Regions from separate parts of the Alteromonas sp. AWQ4_252 genome, predicted to be linked through region 1. Evidence: predicted binding sites of a transcription regulator. Region 1 holds the regulator's gene; the other holds the start of a gene.
The links. The regulator FliA, encoded in region 1, starts transcription of late flagellar genes. The targets are predictions, from matches to a motif close to CTAAAGNTNNNNNNNNNNNNGCCGATA.
Positions count from the first base shown of each region.

Region 2: the regulator FliA is predicted to act here: its motif matches at 2,274-2,300, upstream of ACXACM_RS19535 (DUF5610 domain-containing protein).

Region 1 covers NZ_JBSWSV010000001.1:2,194,978-2,202,696, reverse strand. Annotated here, with positions in the region: gene ACXACM_RS09740 (protein-glutamate methylesterase/protein-glutamine glutaminase) at 1-569, opposite strand, end outside; gene ACXACM_RS09735 (chemotaxis protein CheA) at 597-2,867, opposite strand; gene ACXACM_RS09730 (protein phosphatase CheZ) at 2,880-3,623, opposite strand; gene cheY (chemotaxis response regulator CheY) at 3,656-4,039, opposite strand; gene ACXACM_RS09720 (RNA polymerase sigma factor FliA) at 4,092-4,820, opposite strand; gene ACXACM_RS09715 (MinD/ParA family ATP-binding protein) at 4,817-5,683, opposite strand; gene flhF (flagellar biosynthesis protein FlhF) at 5,680-7,095, opposite strand; gene flhA (flagellar biosynthesis protein FlhA) at 7,123-7,719, opposite strand, start outside.
Region 2 covers NZ_JBSWSV010000001.1:4,466,195-4,473,913, reverse strand. Annotated here, with positions in the region: gene ACXACM_RS19550 (acyl-CoA desaturase) at 1-235, opposite strand, end outside; gene fabR (HTH-type transcriptional repressor FabR) at 472-1,080, shown strand; gene trmA (tRNA (uridine(54)-C5)-methyltransferase TrmA) at 1,081-2,181, opposite strand; gene ACXACM_RS19535 (DUF5610 domain-containing protein) at 2,330-3,652, shown strand; gene ACXACM_RS19530 (RNA recognition motif domain-containing protein) at 3,717-4,202, opposite strand; rRNA gene ACXACM_RS19525 (16S ribosomal RNA) at 4,703-6,235, shown strand; tRNA gene ACXACM_RS19520 (tRNA-Ala) at 6,311-6,386, shown strand; tRNA gene ACXACM_RS19515 (tRNA-Ile) at 6,559-6,635, shown strand; rRNA gene ACXACM_RS19510 (23S ribosomal RNA) at 7,245-7,719, shown strand, end outside.

The sequences.
Region 1 (7,719 bases):
CGTTTACCCGACGCCTTAACTCTGGTTACAGTTGGCTGAGAAACCGCTTCTTCTCTGCCTGTTAGCAAACTGGAGGATTTAAAGAACGTAGCTTTTGGTGCGTTAGCCGGCATCCTCGGCGACGCTGTAGTCCGCTCTTGCCTCAAATTAGGCGCACGCCCAATGCCCACTCCACGCCGTGCTAATAACCTGACCTTCGTGCGTAATAAACCTACAGCATCCTTGCGTTCTTTTGCGATTTCTTCAAATTTCTTCGGTAAAAAATCTAATGCCCCGGCTTCAAGCGCATCAAGTGTCGCCTGTGCGCCGGCATGGGTTAAAGACGAAAACATAAGGATCGGTACAGGGCGTTTCTCCATAATGGCTTTCACTGCGGAAATACCATCCATAACAGGCATTTCCACGTCCATTGTAACCACATCTGGGGAAAGCTCAGTCAGCAACGCTAACGCCTCTTTTCCATTGCGGGCTTCACCAACTACTTGTAGGTCTCTGTCCTCGTCTAGAATTTCCCGAACACGTCGTCTGTAAAAGGTGGAGTCATCCACCACCAGGACTTTAAAAGCCATCTAACTTTAATTCCTTTAAACTAACCCCTACGACTTTCGAGCGTAGCGCTTCAACAAGCTCGGCACATCCAGGATTAGCGCAATACCGCCATCAGAGGTAATAGTCGCTCCCGCCATACCTGGCGTTCCCTGTAACAATGCATCCAAGGGTTTAATAACGACTTCTTCCTGACCAATTAGTGCGTCAACAACGAAACCTACTTGTTGCGTACCTATCTGTACCACTACTACATGACCTTTTTCTCGATCAATGTTTTTAGGGCCACGTATAAGCCACTCACCAAGGAAGAACAGCGGTATTGCTTTAGAGCGAACGATCATCGTTAGCTGGCCATCAACCGTATTGGTCTTTTTAATGTCCATATTAATAATTTCGTTTACCGCTCCTAAGGGTAATGCGAAAGTTTGTTGACCAACCACAATCATCAACGTTGGCAGTATAGCGAGGGTCAGAGGTACCTTTATTTCAAGGCATGTTCCCTTACCGAGTTGCGAATCAATATTCACTGTGCCGTTAAGCTGGGTAATTTTGGTTTTAACCACATCCATGCCCACACCACGACCAGAAATATCACTTATTTCCGTTTTGGTGGAAAAGCCAGGGGCGAATATTAGGTTAAAAGCTTCAACATCAGACATTCTTGCAGCTGCATCGGCGTCAAGAACCCCCCTGCTGATGGCAATTTCTTTCAACTTTTCCGGATCCATTCCCTTACCATCGTCTTCGATAGTCAGTAAAATGTGATCACCTTCCTGAGAAGCCGCGAGTTTCACCGTACCCATTCTTGGTTTGCCGGCATTGGCACGGTCGTCAGGCATTTCTATACCGTGATCCACCGAGTTTCTCACCAAGTGAACCAAGGGGTCTGCCAGAGCTTCTACCAGGTTTTTATCCAGATCTGTTTCTTCCCCTTCAAGCTCAAGGGTGATTTCTTTTTTCAGACTTCGCGCAAGGTCACGCACAACCCGGGGGAACCGGCCAAATACTTTCTTAATTGGTTGCATCCGGGTTTTCATTACTGCACCCTGGAGGTCCCCTGTCACCACATCTAAATTGGCAATAGCTTTAGACATGTCTTCGTCGTTGGTATTGATACCCAGGCTCAATAAACGGTTTCGCACCAATACAAGTTCACCTACCATGTTCATAATCTGATCAAGGCGCTTGGTATCAACACGAACTGTTGTCTCTGCCGGAGGTGGGGCAGGCGAACCTTTTTTATCGTCTTTTTTCGTCGCCGCAGGCTTCGCTGCTGGCTTGGCAGCCGGTGCCGGTTTTGCAGCTGGCGTGGCTTCTGGTTTTTTGGTTACAGGTGCCGCCGCTTTAGCCTGTTCGGCTTTCGCAGCCTGTACTGCTTTGGTAGCTTTTTCATCTACCGAAACATTGGCCTCAATGCTTGGGCCCTGGCCCTTTCCGTGGAGCTGATCTAACAGCGCTTCAAATTCGTCGTCAGTGATTTCATCACCGTCTGAACCTGATGAAGCACTAGTTTCCGCAGTAGTTGCTGGCGTCGACGCTGGGGCAGGCGCTTTACTCTCACCTTTAAACTGCCCTTTGCCGTGCAGCTCATCGAGAAGTGCTTCAAACTCATCATCTGTAATGTCGTCGCCACCATCACCTGGTGCCGCTGCAGGTGGTGGCACTGAAGTCGCTTCCGTCTTCGCTACCGCCGATTCTGGCTCCGAAGGACGACCGGGAGCTCCTGAGCCGTGAAGTTGATCAAGTAACGCCTCAAATTCATCTTCAGAGATATCTTCAATACTACCATCTTCAGATACTTCGTTAACCGCAGCAACTTCCGGAGCAGCAGGAGTGTCCTGAATGACTACGGCGGGCTCTTCCGGTTCCGTCGCTACTGGTTGTTCTCCAACAGCCGTTTCAGTACCAAAGATATCTTCATCAGGAGATTCAGGTTTGCTGAGTTTGTGGAGTACATCTACCAAGGTAGCATCTGCGGCTTCAAGGGGCTCTCTTGATTTCACCTTTTCGAACATTTCAACAACCACATCAGTGGCTTGTAAAATAACGTCCATCAATTCAGGTGTCAGGTTTCGCTGACCATTTCGCATGACGTCGAAAACGTTTTCGGCGCCGTGGCAGATTTCCACCAATTCGGTCAAAGACAAGAACCCAGCCCCGCCCTTAACTGTGTGGTATCCTCTGAATATTGCGTTTAGAAGGTCGGCGTCTTCTGGATTATTTTCCAAATCGACCAACTGCTCCTGTAACTGTTCCAAGATCTCACCGGCTTCAACCAAAAAGTCCTGTAAGATATCCTCATCAACCTCAAACGACATGTTCGCGCTCCCCTAAAAACCTAGGCTTGACAGTAGATCATCTACGTCATCCTGGCCTTGTACTACATCATCCCGCTCTTCAGCATTTATAATCGGTCCTTCAGCTTCCACAGCGTCGACTGATTTAGATTTAGCAGGCGATGGTTGGCCTTCTTTTTCTCCAAATACAGTCAGCATATTTACCAAACTGTCTTCGACCTCTTTTACAAGGTCAATGACACGGCGAATTACCTGCCCGGTAAGATCCTGATAGCCTTGTGCCATTAATACTTCTGTTAATAAACTGGTCAGTTTTGACGCATCAGTTGAGGTTTGCGTAAATAAGGTATCAATATCGAGACACAGCGACTTGAACTCACCCAGCTCGATCTGACGGGTCATTAATTTTTTCCACTCAGGCTCAATACTGCCAATTTTCTCCGACAGCGCCTCAGCGATAGGCATGCAGGATTCCACAGCGTCCATGGTTGTATTCGCTGCTTTTTCCGTTTCTTCAATTACGTAGGTAAGGCGTGTTTGCGCATCCGGGATATCGTCATTGGCAAGGCCAGCAATGCGCTCATCAAGTTGAAAACTATTAAGTGCGTCGTGAAGTTGACGAGTCAACTTTCCCACTTCGGCAAACAATTCGACAGACTCTTTTGCGGAGACTACTTCCAATAGTGAATTGGCTGAATCTTCATCTCCCTGCTCTAAATAGGTAACCAGTTGCTTTGCTTCTTCGAGCGAGATAGGTACTTTTTTTGTTGGTATCATCCAGTAATCCTCTTCTCTGGGGCGCGGCTGGATTAACCTAAGCGCTCAAAAATCTTATCGAGTTTTTCCTTAAGCGTTCCTGCTGTAAATGGTTTTACCACATAGCCATTAACACCTGCCTGTGCAGCAGCGACGATTTGCTCTTTCTTCGCTTCAGCAGTTACCATCAATACAGGCAAGTGCTTCAGTTTATCGTCGGCACGAATGGCACGAAGCAAGTCGATACCTTGCATTCCCGGCATGTTCCAATCTGTTACGACAAAATCAAAGTCGCCCTGTTGGAGCATGGGAAGTGCAGTACTGCCATCATCTGCTTCCTGAATATTAGAAAAACCTAAGTCTTTTAGAAGGTTCTTTATGATTCGTCTCATTGTAGAAAAGTCATCCACAACAAGAATTTTCATGCTCTTGTCCAAAATAGCCTCCGTTGAGGAATGTTCAGTTGTTATTGATATTCGTATGTTTGCTTTATTCTTCAGCCTGCCATGACTGCATTCGTGCTTTTAGTTTTAGCATAGCCTGGCTGTGAATTTGGCTCACCCTTGACTCACTCACGTCAAGAACTTCACCAATTTCCCTTAAATTCAGTTCTTCATCATAGTACAAGGAAAGGACAATTGCCTCTCGTTCTGGCAACGTTGTAATTGCGTGTGCCAGCGCTTTCTGAAAAGCACCTTGCATGAGGTCTTCTAAGGGTGAATCGTTGCCCTTATTTTGCTCTATGCTGATAACATCTTCAGAAACGCCTAAATCTTCTATACCAACCAACTTACCAGCGTTTACTTCGTTGAGCATTTGATGGTAAGCATGGATACTGACATTTAGCTTAGCAGCAATTTCCGTATCTCGCGCATCTCTTCCTGTTTCTCTTTCGACCTGATTGATTGCATCGGTAATAGCTCGGCTGTTTTTGTGGACGGAACGCGGCGTCCAATCGCCTTTTCTAATCTCATCAAGCATAGCACCGCGAATGCGGATCCCTGCGAAAGTTTCGAAACTCGCGCCTTTAGAACCATCGAAATTTTTTGCTGCCTCAAGTAGCCCTATCATTCCTGACTGAATGAGATCGTCAACGATAACACTGGCTGGAAGACGGGCAATAAGGTGGTGAGCAATGCGCTTGACAAGGGGCGCATGGCGCTCGACCAACTGGGCTTTATCAGATTGTTGCTGATAGGCTGCCGCTTTACTATTCAACGTTGCTCACCTACCGCTTGCTTGGTAACCAATTGCTCAATGAAAAATTCAAGGTGACCGCCCGGTTGCGCCGGAACAGGCCAACTAATCGCCTTGGTGGCCAATTGAGTAATAGCAAGCGCCGCCGGTGAAGCTGGGTAAGCATCGACAATAGAAGTTTGTTTGCGAACGGCACGACGGATATTCTCATCAAAAGGAACAGTTGCCACTAATTCTAGCGCTACATCGAGAAAACGCCCTGTTACTTTTGAAAGTTTACTGAATAATTCCTGTCCTTCACGTATGTCTCTGACCATATTAGCCACGATTTTAAATTTAAAAACACCGTGTTCGCGATTGAGAATTTTAATGAGAGCATAGGCATCAGTCAGTGATGTGGGTTCATCACAAACAACCACCATAATATCCTGAGATGCACGGGAAAAACTGAGCACCATGTCGGAAATACCAGCAGCGGTATCGACAATTAACACATCGATTTGCGAACGGAGCTCACTGAATGCTCGGATTAACCCCGCGTGCTCGGTAGGAGACAACTCTGTCATGGCCTGAGTGCCCGATGTGGCCGGCGCAATTTTTATCCCATGGGGCCCGGTAACGAGCACGTCATCCAGCGTACATTCGCCGGATAGCACATGAGAGAGGTTTCTCTCCACTCGCAAACCCAACATCACGTCGACGTTGGCAAGACCCAGGTCGGCGTCCAGCACCATAACCCGCTTTCCCTGCTTCGCCATCGCAATAGCTGTATTCAATGTAATGTTGGTTTTCCCAACACCACCTTTGCCGCCGGTGACGGCGATAACCTTAATGAGGCTTGACTGATTCATCTTTCGTAAGCTACTCGCTTGATCTTCGATCATACTGCCTGAACTGAATTAACTGCGTGATTACACTTAGTATGGTCTAAACCATACTTTTTATAAAGCTTTGCTGCTGCGGAAACCAGAGATTTTGCATCAGCAATTTTAATATCTTCAGGCACCTGCTGCCCGTCTGTAACATAACTAACTGGCAGTTGTTGTTCTACCGCGATACTCAGTACTTCACCTAAACTGTAGCATTCATCCACTTTTGTGAATATACAACCATCGAGCTTCACTGAATTGTATGCTGCAATTATACGCTGTAATGCAGGATATTGGGTATTTGCTTGCGCAACCAGGTATTTACGAACAGGTTGCACTTGACCGCTGTTAAATTGCCCAAGTTGTTTAATTAAACGACTATCCCGCTGACTGAAGCCTGCCGTATCTATTAATATTAGACGTTTATGGCGTAACTGAAAGAGTTGCTCAGATAATTCTTCACTACTTTGTGCTTTTCTCGTAGTGCACCCAATAATTTTTCCATAAGTAGCCAATTGCTCATAAGCTGCGATTCGATAAGTATCTATTGTTATCATGGCCACTTGTTCGGCACCGTATTTTTGTGCGTACCGAGCTGCAAGTTTTGCCACTGTAGTGGTTTTTCCAGTACCAGTAGGTCCAACCAAAGCCACTATGCCGGTCTGATTAAGGATATCATTACCACTGACATTAACGCGATTAGCTAAAAGATTAAGAAGGTAAATCCAGGCTTCCCTCTCGGTGTAATGACCCGGAGTATAATGAACCAGCTGCTCAGCAAGAGTGGAACTCAGCCCCATACCCGTTAATCGCTGCATAAGGTAGCTGTGAACAGGCTTCTGCTGACGCTTTTTTGCGTCCATAAGATCTGCCACCTGATGCTGTAGTACGCTTCGCAATGAGGCCAGCTCAGCTTTAATACCGTCTAACTCGTTACTCGCTGATGGAGACTGGGCTACATTTTGCGGGGCACTAAACCCCGGATTCATTTGTGATACCGGCTTGTCTAAAACCGATTCAGCTTGCGACACATCGCCTGAAAATAAAGAATCATCATCGCCAAACATCATATCGCTTGAAGGTCCATTTGCAGGCTGTTGTTGAGATGCAGAAAATGCCGGAGTCTGCTGGCTTTGCGTCGCCGCAGATGCCGTTTGTTTCTCTAGTAATGCCCTGAGGCTATCGGAGCCGTCATCACCAATTATTTCGCTCAATGTAGGTGTCGCTTTAGGTTGCGAAGTCTTTGCTGTTTCATGGCGGGGTGTAAGCTTCAGCTTAGCTTCCGGTTCCTTGTCATACGCCGCAACGAGCTCAATGCCATCTGCGACTTTTCTGTTGGACATGATAACTGCATCACTCCCCAGTTCAGCCTTAACCTGGCTAAGTGCCTCGCGCATGTCCTTACCAAAAAAACGTCTGATCTTCATTTCACCTTCTCCACACCCGGTGTCAGATTATTGACCCACTGAGCTGACAATTTTAATTTGTTTGTCATCTGGTATTTCCTGATAAGACAAAACGTGTAATCCCGCTACTGAATACTTGAGGAAACGAGATAAAACGGGCCTTAACATACCTGATGTCAACAGTACTGCAGGCTCGCCTTCCAACTCTTGCTGTTGTGCGGCCTGTTGCAGAGACTGCTGTAGTCTGTCGGCTAGGCCTGGCTCTATGCCAGCACCGTCTTCACCACCTGCTTGCAGTGACTGGTGCAACATTTGTTCCAACTCAGGTGCCAGAGTTATGACAGGTACTTCTTTATTGCCCTGACTAATCTCTTGGACAATGAGGCGCTTAAGGGAAATTCTGACCGCAGACACCAATACATCCGGGTCCTGACTGCGGGGGCCATACTCAGAAAGGGTTTGCACAATAGTACGCATATCGCGGATAGGTACACCTTCAAATAACAAGGTTTGCAGTACTTTAACTACCGTGCTTAACGGCAAGATATCGGGCACCAGACCTTCCACTAGTTTTGGACTTTGTTTTGCCAACATATCAAGTAACTGCTGTGTTTCCTCGTGCCCTAACAGTTGGTATGCATTATT
Region 2 (7,719 bases), 2.3 Mb from region 1:
CAATTGCGAGGATGACCCGAACGCCAATATTCGCATCGTATGTTTTGTGAGACCACAAACGATGATACCCGGCGGTGATTGACATACCGGTAAAGTAAAAAAGGCAGATGGCCACAACAACTTCCGTGGTATCAAAACCAACGGTTAAAGCCCACAAGGGTACTCCGAGCAGGGCTATAGCACCGGTAATAATAAATACCAGTACATTTGTGAGAATAATTCGAGGTTTTTTCATGTTTCAAACTCAGCTTACAACTGTACGCTAATTTAGCCTTTTCCCTGCGATCAAGCAAGTGAAATCACTGTTTTTACCACTAAAACATAGACCAATATTTACACGGGGGACAATCACAAACTTTAACTCTTTGAGTTGGGGAAAGTTTTATTTTGCAGGTAGGGTTTAACAAGGGTCGCATCACCAGCGTTATAAGGTAAACTATGATCCACGATTCGCGCTGACTGGAGTAAAGGATGTCGAGACAAGAACAAAAACTCAAAACACGGCAAAATATAATCAATGCTGCTTTTGGCTTACTTGATGCGCAGCGCAGTTTGTCCGCGATTAGTTTGAGAGAAGTCTCAAGAGAAGCGGGTATTGCTCCCACATCCTTTTATCGGCATTTCAAAGACATCGATGAACTCGGATTAACACTGGTAGACGAAGCGGGTTTAGCGCTTCGCCAACTTATGCGGCAGGCGCGGCGGAGAATTGCGTCTGGAGGTGGTGTCATAGACACGTCGGTAGATACATTTATGGAGTTTATAACGGCTAATACAAACGTGTTCCGCTTGCTCTTAAGAGAACATACTGGTACTTCAACAGCGTATCGCATGGCCGTATTGCGTGAAATTCAGCATTTTATTGAAGAATTGGCTGATTATATTATCGAGAGACAAGGGGTAGAGCATCAGCTTGCCAGCTTACAGGCAGAAGCGATGGTCAGGTTAGTGTTTAGCGCTGGCGCTGAAGCCTTGGAAGTGGATGTCGCCTTGAGACAGGATATCGGTGCGCGGGTTAAAGCCCAATTGCGTTTCGTTCAATTGGGCGCAAGCCATTACCGATCAAAAGAGGTTTTATAATTAACTCTGCGATCTTTTAACCAGTTTTACTCCTGCCTCTATATGATGAGTAAAGGGAAACTGATCGAATAAGGCCGAAGCTTCGATGGTATGTGTCTGAGTTAATGTCTCGAGATTTTCTGCCAGGGTATCTGGGTTACAGGATACATAAATGATTTCGTCGTAATCCTGAATCATCTTTAGCGAAGCAATGTCAAGGCCTGCACGGGGTGGGTCCACTAACACTGTGGTGAAGTTGTAACCACTAAGTTCAATGCCATTTAATCGCGAAAACGTCCTGCCTGTTTTCAATGCCTCGGTAAATTCCTCTGCTGATAGTCGCACGATATCAACGTTTTCGATTCCATTAGCTTGAATGTTAAACTGCGCGGCCTGAACAGATGGCTTGGCGATTTCAGTGCCAATAACGCGTCTGAAACGACTCGCCATTGGCAAAGAGAAATTCCCTGCACCACAGTACATTTCCAGAAGATCTCCGTTATTGTGCTGGCAAACTGAAAGCGCCCATTCAATCATGTTGCAATTAACGGCCGCGTTGGGCTGCGTGAAGCTATTCTCGATATGCTTGAATAAGAAATCGCGGTTATGAACGGGCAATTTTTCGATGATAAAATCATTGCCGATTAATTTTTTCTGCTTTCTGGCTCGCCCAATAATATTCACTGTACCAAATTGTTCTGCCAGTGATTCTTTCAGCAATAAGGCTTCGCCTTCCCACTCATCATCAAGCTGACGGTGATATAGCAGGCTGATCACAAGTTCACCGGACAAGCCTGTTAGATAATCCACCTGAAAGAGCTTTTTACGTAATATGGTATTTGGACGAACTGCGTCTATCAGTGCTTTCATTGCTGCATTAATAGTCTTACTCGCAGGTGGAAATTGGTCAACGCGATATTTTTCTTTGGTCTCGCTATCAAACATAATGTGATACAGATCATTATCATCATGCCAAACGCGAAACTCAGCCCGCATGCGATACCCAACTTCCTGAGAGCTAAAAACAGATAATGGTGGGCTGTCAAAACGACTCAGTAAGCGCGTTAGTCGTTGCGTCTTTTCTTCAAGTTGCGCTGTGTATTCCTGACTGTGTTTTTGCATATTAAACAGGTTCATTTTGCATTCGAGTATGGGCTGCGCATTGTAGAGCGTTTCTCATATTGTGCAATCAACAAGAAAATATTGCATTAAAATTAAACAATTCCTTGGTACGGCCGATATAACTAGAGAGGATAGTGAGGACAAGATTATGAACGTAGGTGATATCAAGGCATTTGTTGGTGAGCAAAAGCCCGTTGTTACTGAGCAAAAGTCAGTGGACGACCCAGTTAAGGCAATGAAGAAACAGTTGCAACAGGAAGGGCTTCGACAAGCAGCTGAGTTTCAACAAAGTCAGAATGCTTCGGTTAGCATGAGTGCTTCGCAGACATCCATCGGTTTAAAAGTATACAGTTCATCGATGGAATCACAAATTACCGTGGATGGACAGAAAGGTAAGTTCGGTAAAAATTCTGATGAGGCCAAAGAGAAAGAAGCTTCTCTGTTTGATTTTGAAGCTGTTGCAACAAACGTTATGCGTTTTGTTGGTGGTGTTATTCAGGGAGCGGCAGACAGCGGCGCCGATACTGAAAAATTAGACGGTCTTTTTTCGCAGGCAAGAGAGGGTGTGTCCCGCGGTATAGCGCTGGCTCAGCGAGATATTGGTGGTCTTATGAATGACGACATTGCAACGGGAATCGACCGCAGCCAAGCGCTTATTGAGAATCGATTGATTGATCTGGAGAATAAACTGCTTAATAAGAATAGCGATATGTCTACACAAGCTGTTGAAGGTGGGGTGAGCGCAAGTGCTTCAAACGCCGCTTCGGCAAGTTTGCTTATTCGTACGCGAGATGGCGATGAAATAACGCTAAGTTTTGAAAGTAGTCAGTCATATCAATATCAGCGCCAGGTGAGTAGCAGTAACCCTATAAACAGTGATGCTGGTTCAACTGATAACCAACAGCTGGGTGCGACAGCTGTCTCTGAGAACTATAGCTACTTTGAAAGTCAGGGTATAAGCTTTTCTTTAAAAGGTGAGTTGGATGATGGCGAGTTAACTGCAATCGCTGATCTAGTGGGCTCGATAAACGATCTTGCTGATACTTTTTATTCTGGAGATATAGATTCCGCTTTTGAGCAGGCATTAGAAATTGGTTACGACGATGAAGAACTGGTTGGCTATGCTCTTCAAATGAACAGAGTTCAGCAGACTGAAGTTGTAAAAACTTATGGTGAAATTCAGCATTATAAAGAAGGCTCTGAAAGTGGTTCTCACGGAGATGAAGCTCGCCCAATTGCCCAGTATCTTGATAAAATGCTGAGCGTATTTGAAAACGCAACTGAAAAGTTGGCGTCAGGAGAAGATTTCAATTCTCTTATCAACGGAATCATCAATGAGATGAAAGATGTGCAGGTGCCTGATTTAGTTTCAGCAATAAATCGTTTTCACTCGTTTAATCAGCGTTTGCTAGAAGCCATTCCGGAACAACAAAAGACGCAACCAATTAGCGAGCCAAGTGCAGAGCAGTAATCAAAGTAAATTTTTGTCAGATAATAAAAACCCCGGCATGACCGGGGTTTTTAGATTTTGTCTATCAATCTTCGGAATCAGATTCACCTTTTTCCCTTGCTGCACGTACTTTGAGTGTTCTTTCTAAAAACACCTTGTCATTTAACTGACCAATTGCAGCATCTATATCGGCGGTCACCACTTCTATAAAACCGTAACCTTTACGTTTCCCGGTTCGACGATCTTTCATTAAACGAACACTTTGCACATTAATAAAGTTATCGAAGTACTCTTTAACCGCATCTTCATTTGCCTTATACGGCAAATTTCCAACATACAAAGTTGCAGTTTCAGCATTCGATACAGTATCTGAACGAGAGGGTTCAGACTTAACTTGCGAAGAAGCATTAAATAAAGAAGCCAACCATGGGGTAACAATACCACTAACAAATAAAGAAATAGCAACCGTGATTGGTAAGGAATCTTCAAAACTGACAGAAGAAAAAATCACATAGCCTGCTACAGCGAAAACCGCGCTAATAATTGCGCATGGAACAAAGCCTACTTTCATATACCTACCTTAATTATTTTTTGTGAACGGTGGAGGCTGTTTATAGTTTACTCATTTGTAACAATTTGAACAACGATCTGATGAAATAGTAGACTAAAGGCTAGTGTCAAAAAGGGAATTGTAGGAAAACTAGGCGTTTAAGGTGTTTATTACAAAAAATCACTAAAAAGGATAAAAAAGGGGTTGACGAAAAATCTCTGATGCGTAGAATGCGCACCACTTCGACGGGGAACGCCTAGCGAGAAACGAAGAAGTCGTTATTAATACTTAACTTAAGCTTTTAATGACGGTTTTCACGGAAAACACTTTAGAAATTAATTTTCAAAAAGTTGTTGACACTGAAAACGAAACGCGTAGAATGCGCGTCCCGCTTCAGGGGAAACCGCTGAAGCCGCTAACGAAAGTTAGCAAAAATGTTCTTTAACAATTTATAACAAGACAATCTGTGTGGGCACTCGTTAAGAGTGTCAACCGACGATTCATAAATAGTTTTTCGATTTTAATTGAAGAGTTTGATCATGGCTCAGATTGAACGCTGGCGGCAGGCCTAACACATGCAAGTCGAACGGTAACAGGAATAGCTTGCTATTTGCTGACGAGTGGCGGACGGGTGAGTAATGCTTGGGAACTTGCCTTTGGGAGGGGGATAACAGTTGGAAACGACTGCTAATACCGCATAACGTCTACGGACCAAAGGGGGCTTAGGCTCCTACCTGAAGAGAGGCCCAAGTGAGATTAGCTAGTTGGTGAGGTAAAGGCTCACCAAGGCGACGATCTCTAGCTGTTCTGAGAGGAAGATCAGCCACACTGGGACTGAGACACGGCCCAGACTCCTACGGGAGGCAGCAGTGGGGAATATTGCACAATGGGGGAAACCCTGATGCAGCCATGCCGCGTGTGTGAAGAAGGCCTTCGGGTTGTAAAGCACTTTCAGTTGTGAGGAAAGGTTGGTAGTTAATACCTGCCAGCTGTGACGTTAACAACAGAAGAAGCACCGGCTAACTCCGTGCCAGCAGCCGCGGTAATACGGAGGGTGCGAGCGTTAATCGGAATTACTGGGCGTAAAGCGGACGCAGGCGGTTTGTTAAGCTAGATGTGAAAGCCCCGGGCTCAACCTGGGATGGTCATTTAGAACTGGCAGACTAGAGTCTTGGAGAGGGGAGTGGAATTCCAGGTGTAGCGGTGAAATGCGTAGATATCTGGAGGAACATCAGTGGCGAAGGCGACTCCCTGGCCAAAGACTGACGCTCATGTCCGAAAGTGTGGGTAGCGAACAGGATTAGATACCCTGGTAGTCCACACCGTAAACGCTGTCTACTAGCTGTGTGTGAATTTAATTCGTGCGTAGCGAAGCTAACGCGCTAAGTAGACCGCCTGGGGAGTACGGCCGCAAGGTTAAAACTCAAATGAATTGACGGGGGCCCGCACAAGCGGTGGAGCATGTGGTTTAATTCGAAGCAACGCGAAGAACCTTACCTACACTTGACATGCAGAGAACTTTCCAGAGATGGATTGGTGCCTTCGGGAACTCTGACACAGGTGCTGCATGGCTGTCGTCAGCTCGTGTCGTGAGATGTTGGGTTAAGTCCCGCAACGAGCGCAACCCTTGTCCTTAGTTGCCAGCATTAAGTTGGGCACTTTAAGGAGACTGCCGGTGACAAACCGGAGGAAGGTGGGGACGACGTCAAGTCATCATGGCCCTTACGTGTAGGGCTACACACGTGCTACAATGGTATTTACAGAGGGAAGCGAGACAGCGATGTGGAGCGGACCCCTTAAAGAATATCGTAGTCCGGATCGGAGTCTGCAACTCGACTCCGTGAAGTCGGAATCGCTAGTAATCGCAGGTCAGCATACTGCGGTGAATACGTTCCCGGGCCTTGTACACACCGCCCGTCACACCATGGGAGTGGGATGCAAAAGAAGTAGTTAGTCTAACCTTCGGGAGGACGATTACCACTTTGTGTTTCATGACTGGGGTGAAGTCGTAACAAGGTAACCCTAGGGGAACCTGGGGTTGGATCACCTCCTTACCTTAAAAATCGTCAACTGCCTTTTAGCGTAGTGTTCACACAGATTGTTTTGTTATTAAAAGAACGACCAATTATGGGGCTATAGCTCAGCTGGGAGAGCGCCTGATTTGCATTCAGGAGGTCAGCAGTTCGATCCTGCTTAGCTCCACCAGATTCTGCTAGGTCAGTGAAAACTAGCAAAATTGCTAATAAGTCACTGATTGCAAGCATGAAAGTTGTAATTGGATACGACTTGAGGAGTGAGGAAGGCGCATACATAAGTATGTAACTGACGAGCGACGAAACAAAGTATTCAAGTACGAGCTTCAGGCGCAGTAAGCAGGAGGCTTGTAGCTCAGCTGGTTAGAGCGCACCCCTGATAAGGGTGAGGTCGGCAGTTCAAGTCTGCCCAAGCCTACCAATTCTACTTGGCTTCGATATTTTGAACGCTGTGATGCTCATGTGCTACTCGCACACTGCGCTTCTCGCATTCAAACTAATCTCACCAAGCGAATTGGCTGATAACTGGAAATGGTCGTGGAGAGGAACTGAAATCCTAATGAATAACCGCTTGTTAAGTGAGTATTGATTAGGGTTTTTTACTCTAAACGTGTTCTTTAACAATTTGGAAAGCTGATATTAGTAATCAATCAAATTGAGTAACTGAGAATATCGAAAAGATGTTCTTTCACGCTACTCTATCTGACAAACGGCGCAGCGAAAGCTGCAATGTAATTGATTAGACAGTCATGCATACAACAGAGATAACATCTCACCTAACCCTGGACAAAAAGGCGGGGTTGGCGCAGCAAAATCCATCCTTTTGAGTTGTCGCAACTCTTGGATTTTCCTGTAATGCTATGAAATCTTATTCCTTAACTCATGTGAATAAGAGGAAATAGCGAGTGATTGGTTTCTCATCGAGCTGAGCTAGGAACGAAGGAGGGAGCATACATATCGTATGTGACTGACTGAGTGACAACGCGAAGCGAAGAGGAGGAAGCAAGCACGAAGCTATTTAGGGTTGTATGGTTAAGTGACTAAGCGTATACGGTGGATGCCTTGGCAGTAAGAGGCGATGAAGGACGTGTAAGTCTGCGAAAAGCGGTGGCGAGTTGACAAAACGCATTTGAGCCATCGATGTCCGAATGGGGAAACCCACCCGCTTGCGGGTATCTGCATGTGAATACATAGCATGTAGAGGCAAACCCGGGGAACTGAAACATCTAAGTACCCGGAGGAAAAGAAATCAACCGAGATTCCCTTAGTAGCGGCGAGCGAAAGGGGACTAGCCGATGTTAGTTGTCATAGTGGAATATTCTGGAAAGTTTAACGGTACAGGGTGATAGTCCCGTACACGAAGTGGCAATTAGCACATATTAAGTAGGTCGGGACACGTGTTATCTTGACTGAAGATGGGGGGACCATCCTCCAAGGCTAAATACTCCTTACTGACCGATAGTGAACCAGTACCGTGAGGGAAAGGCGAAAAGAACCCCTGTGAG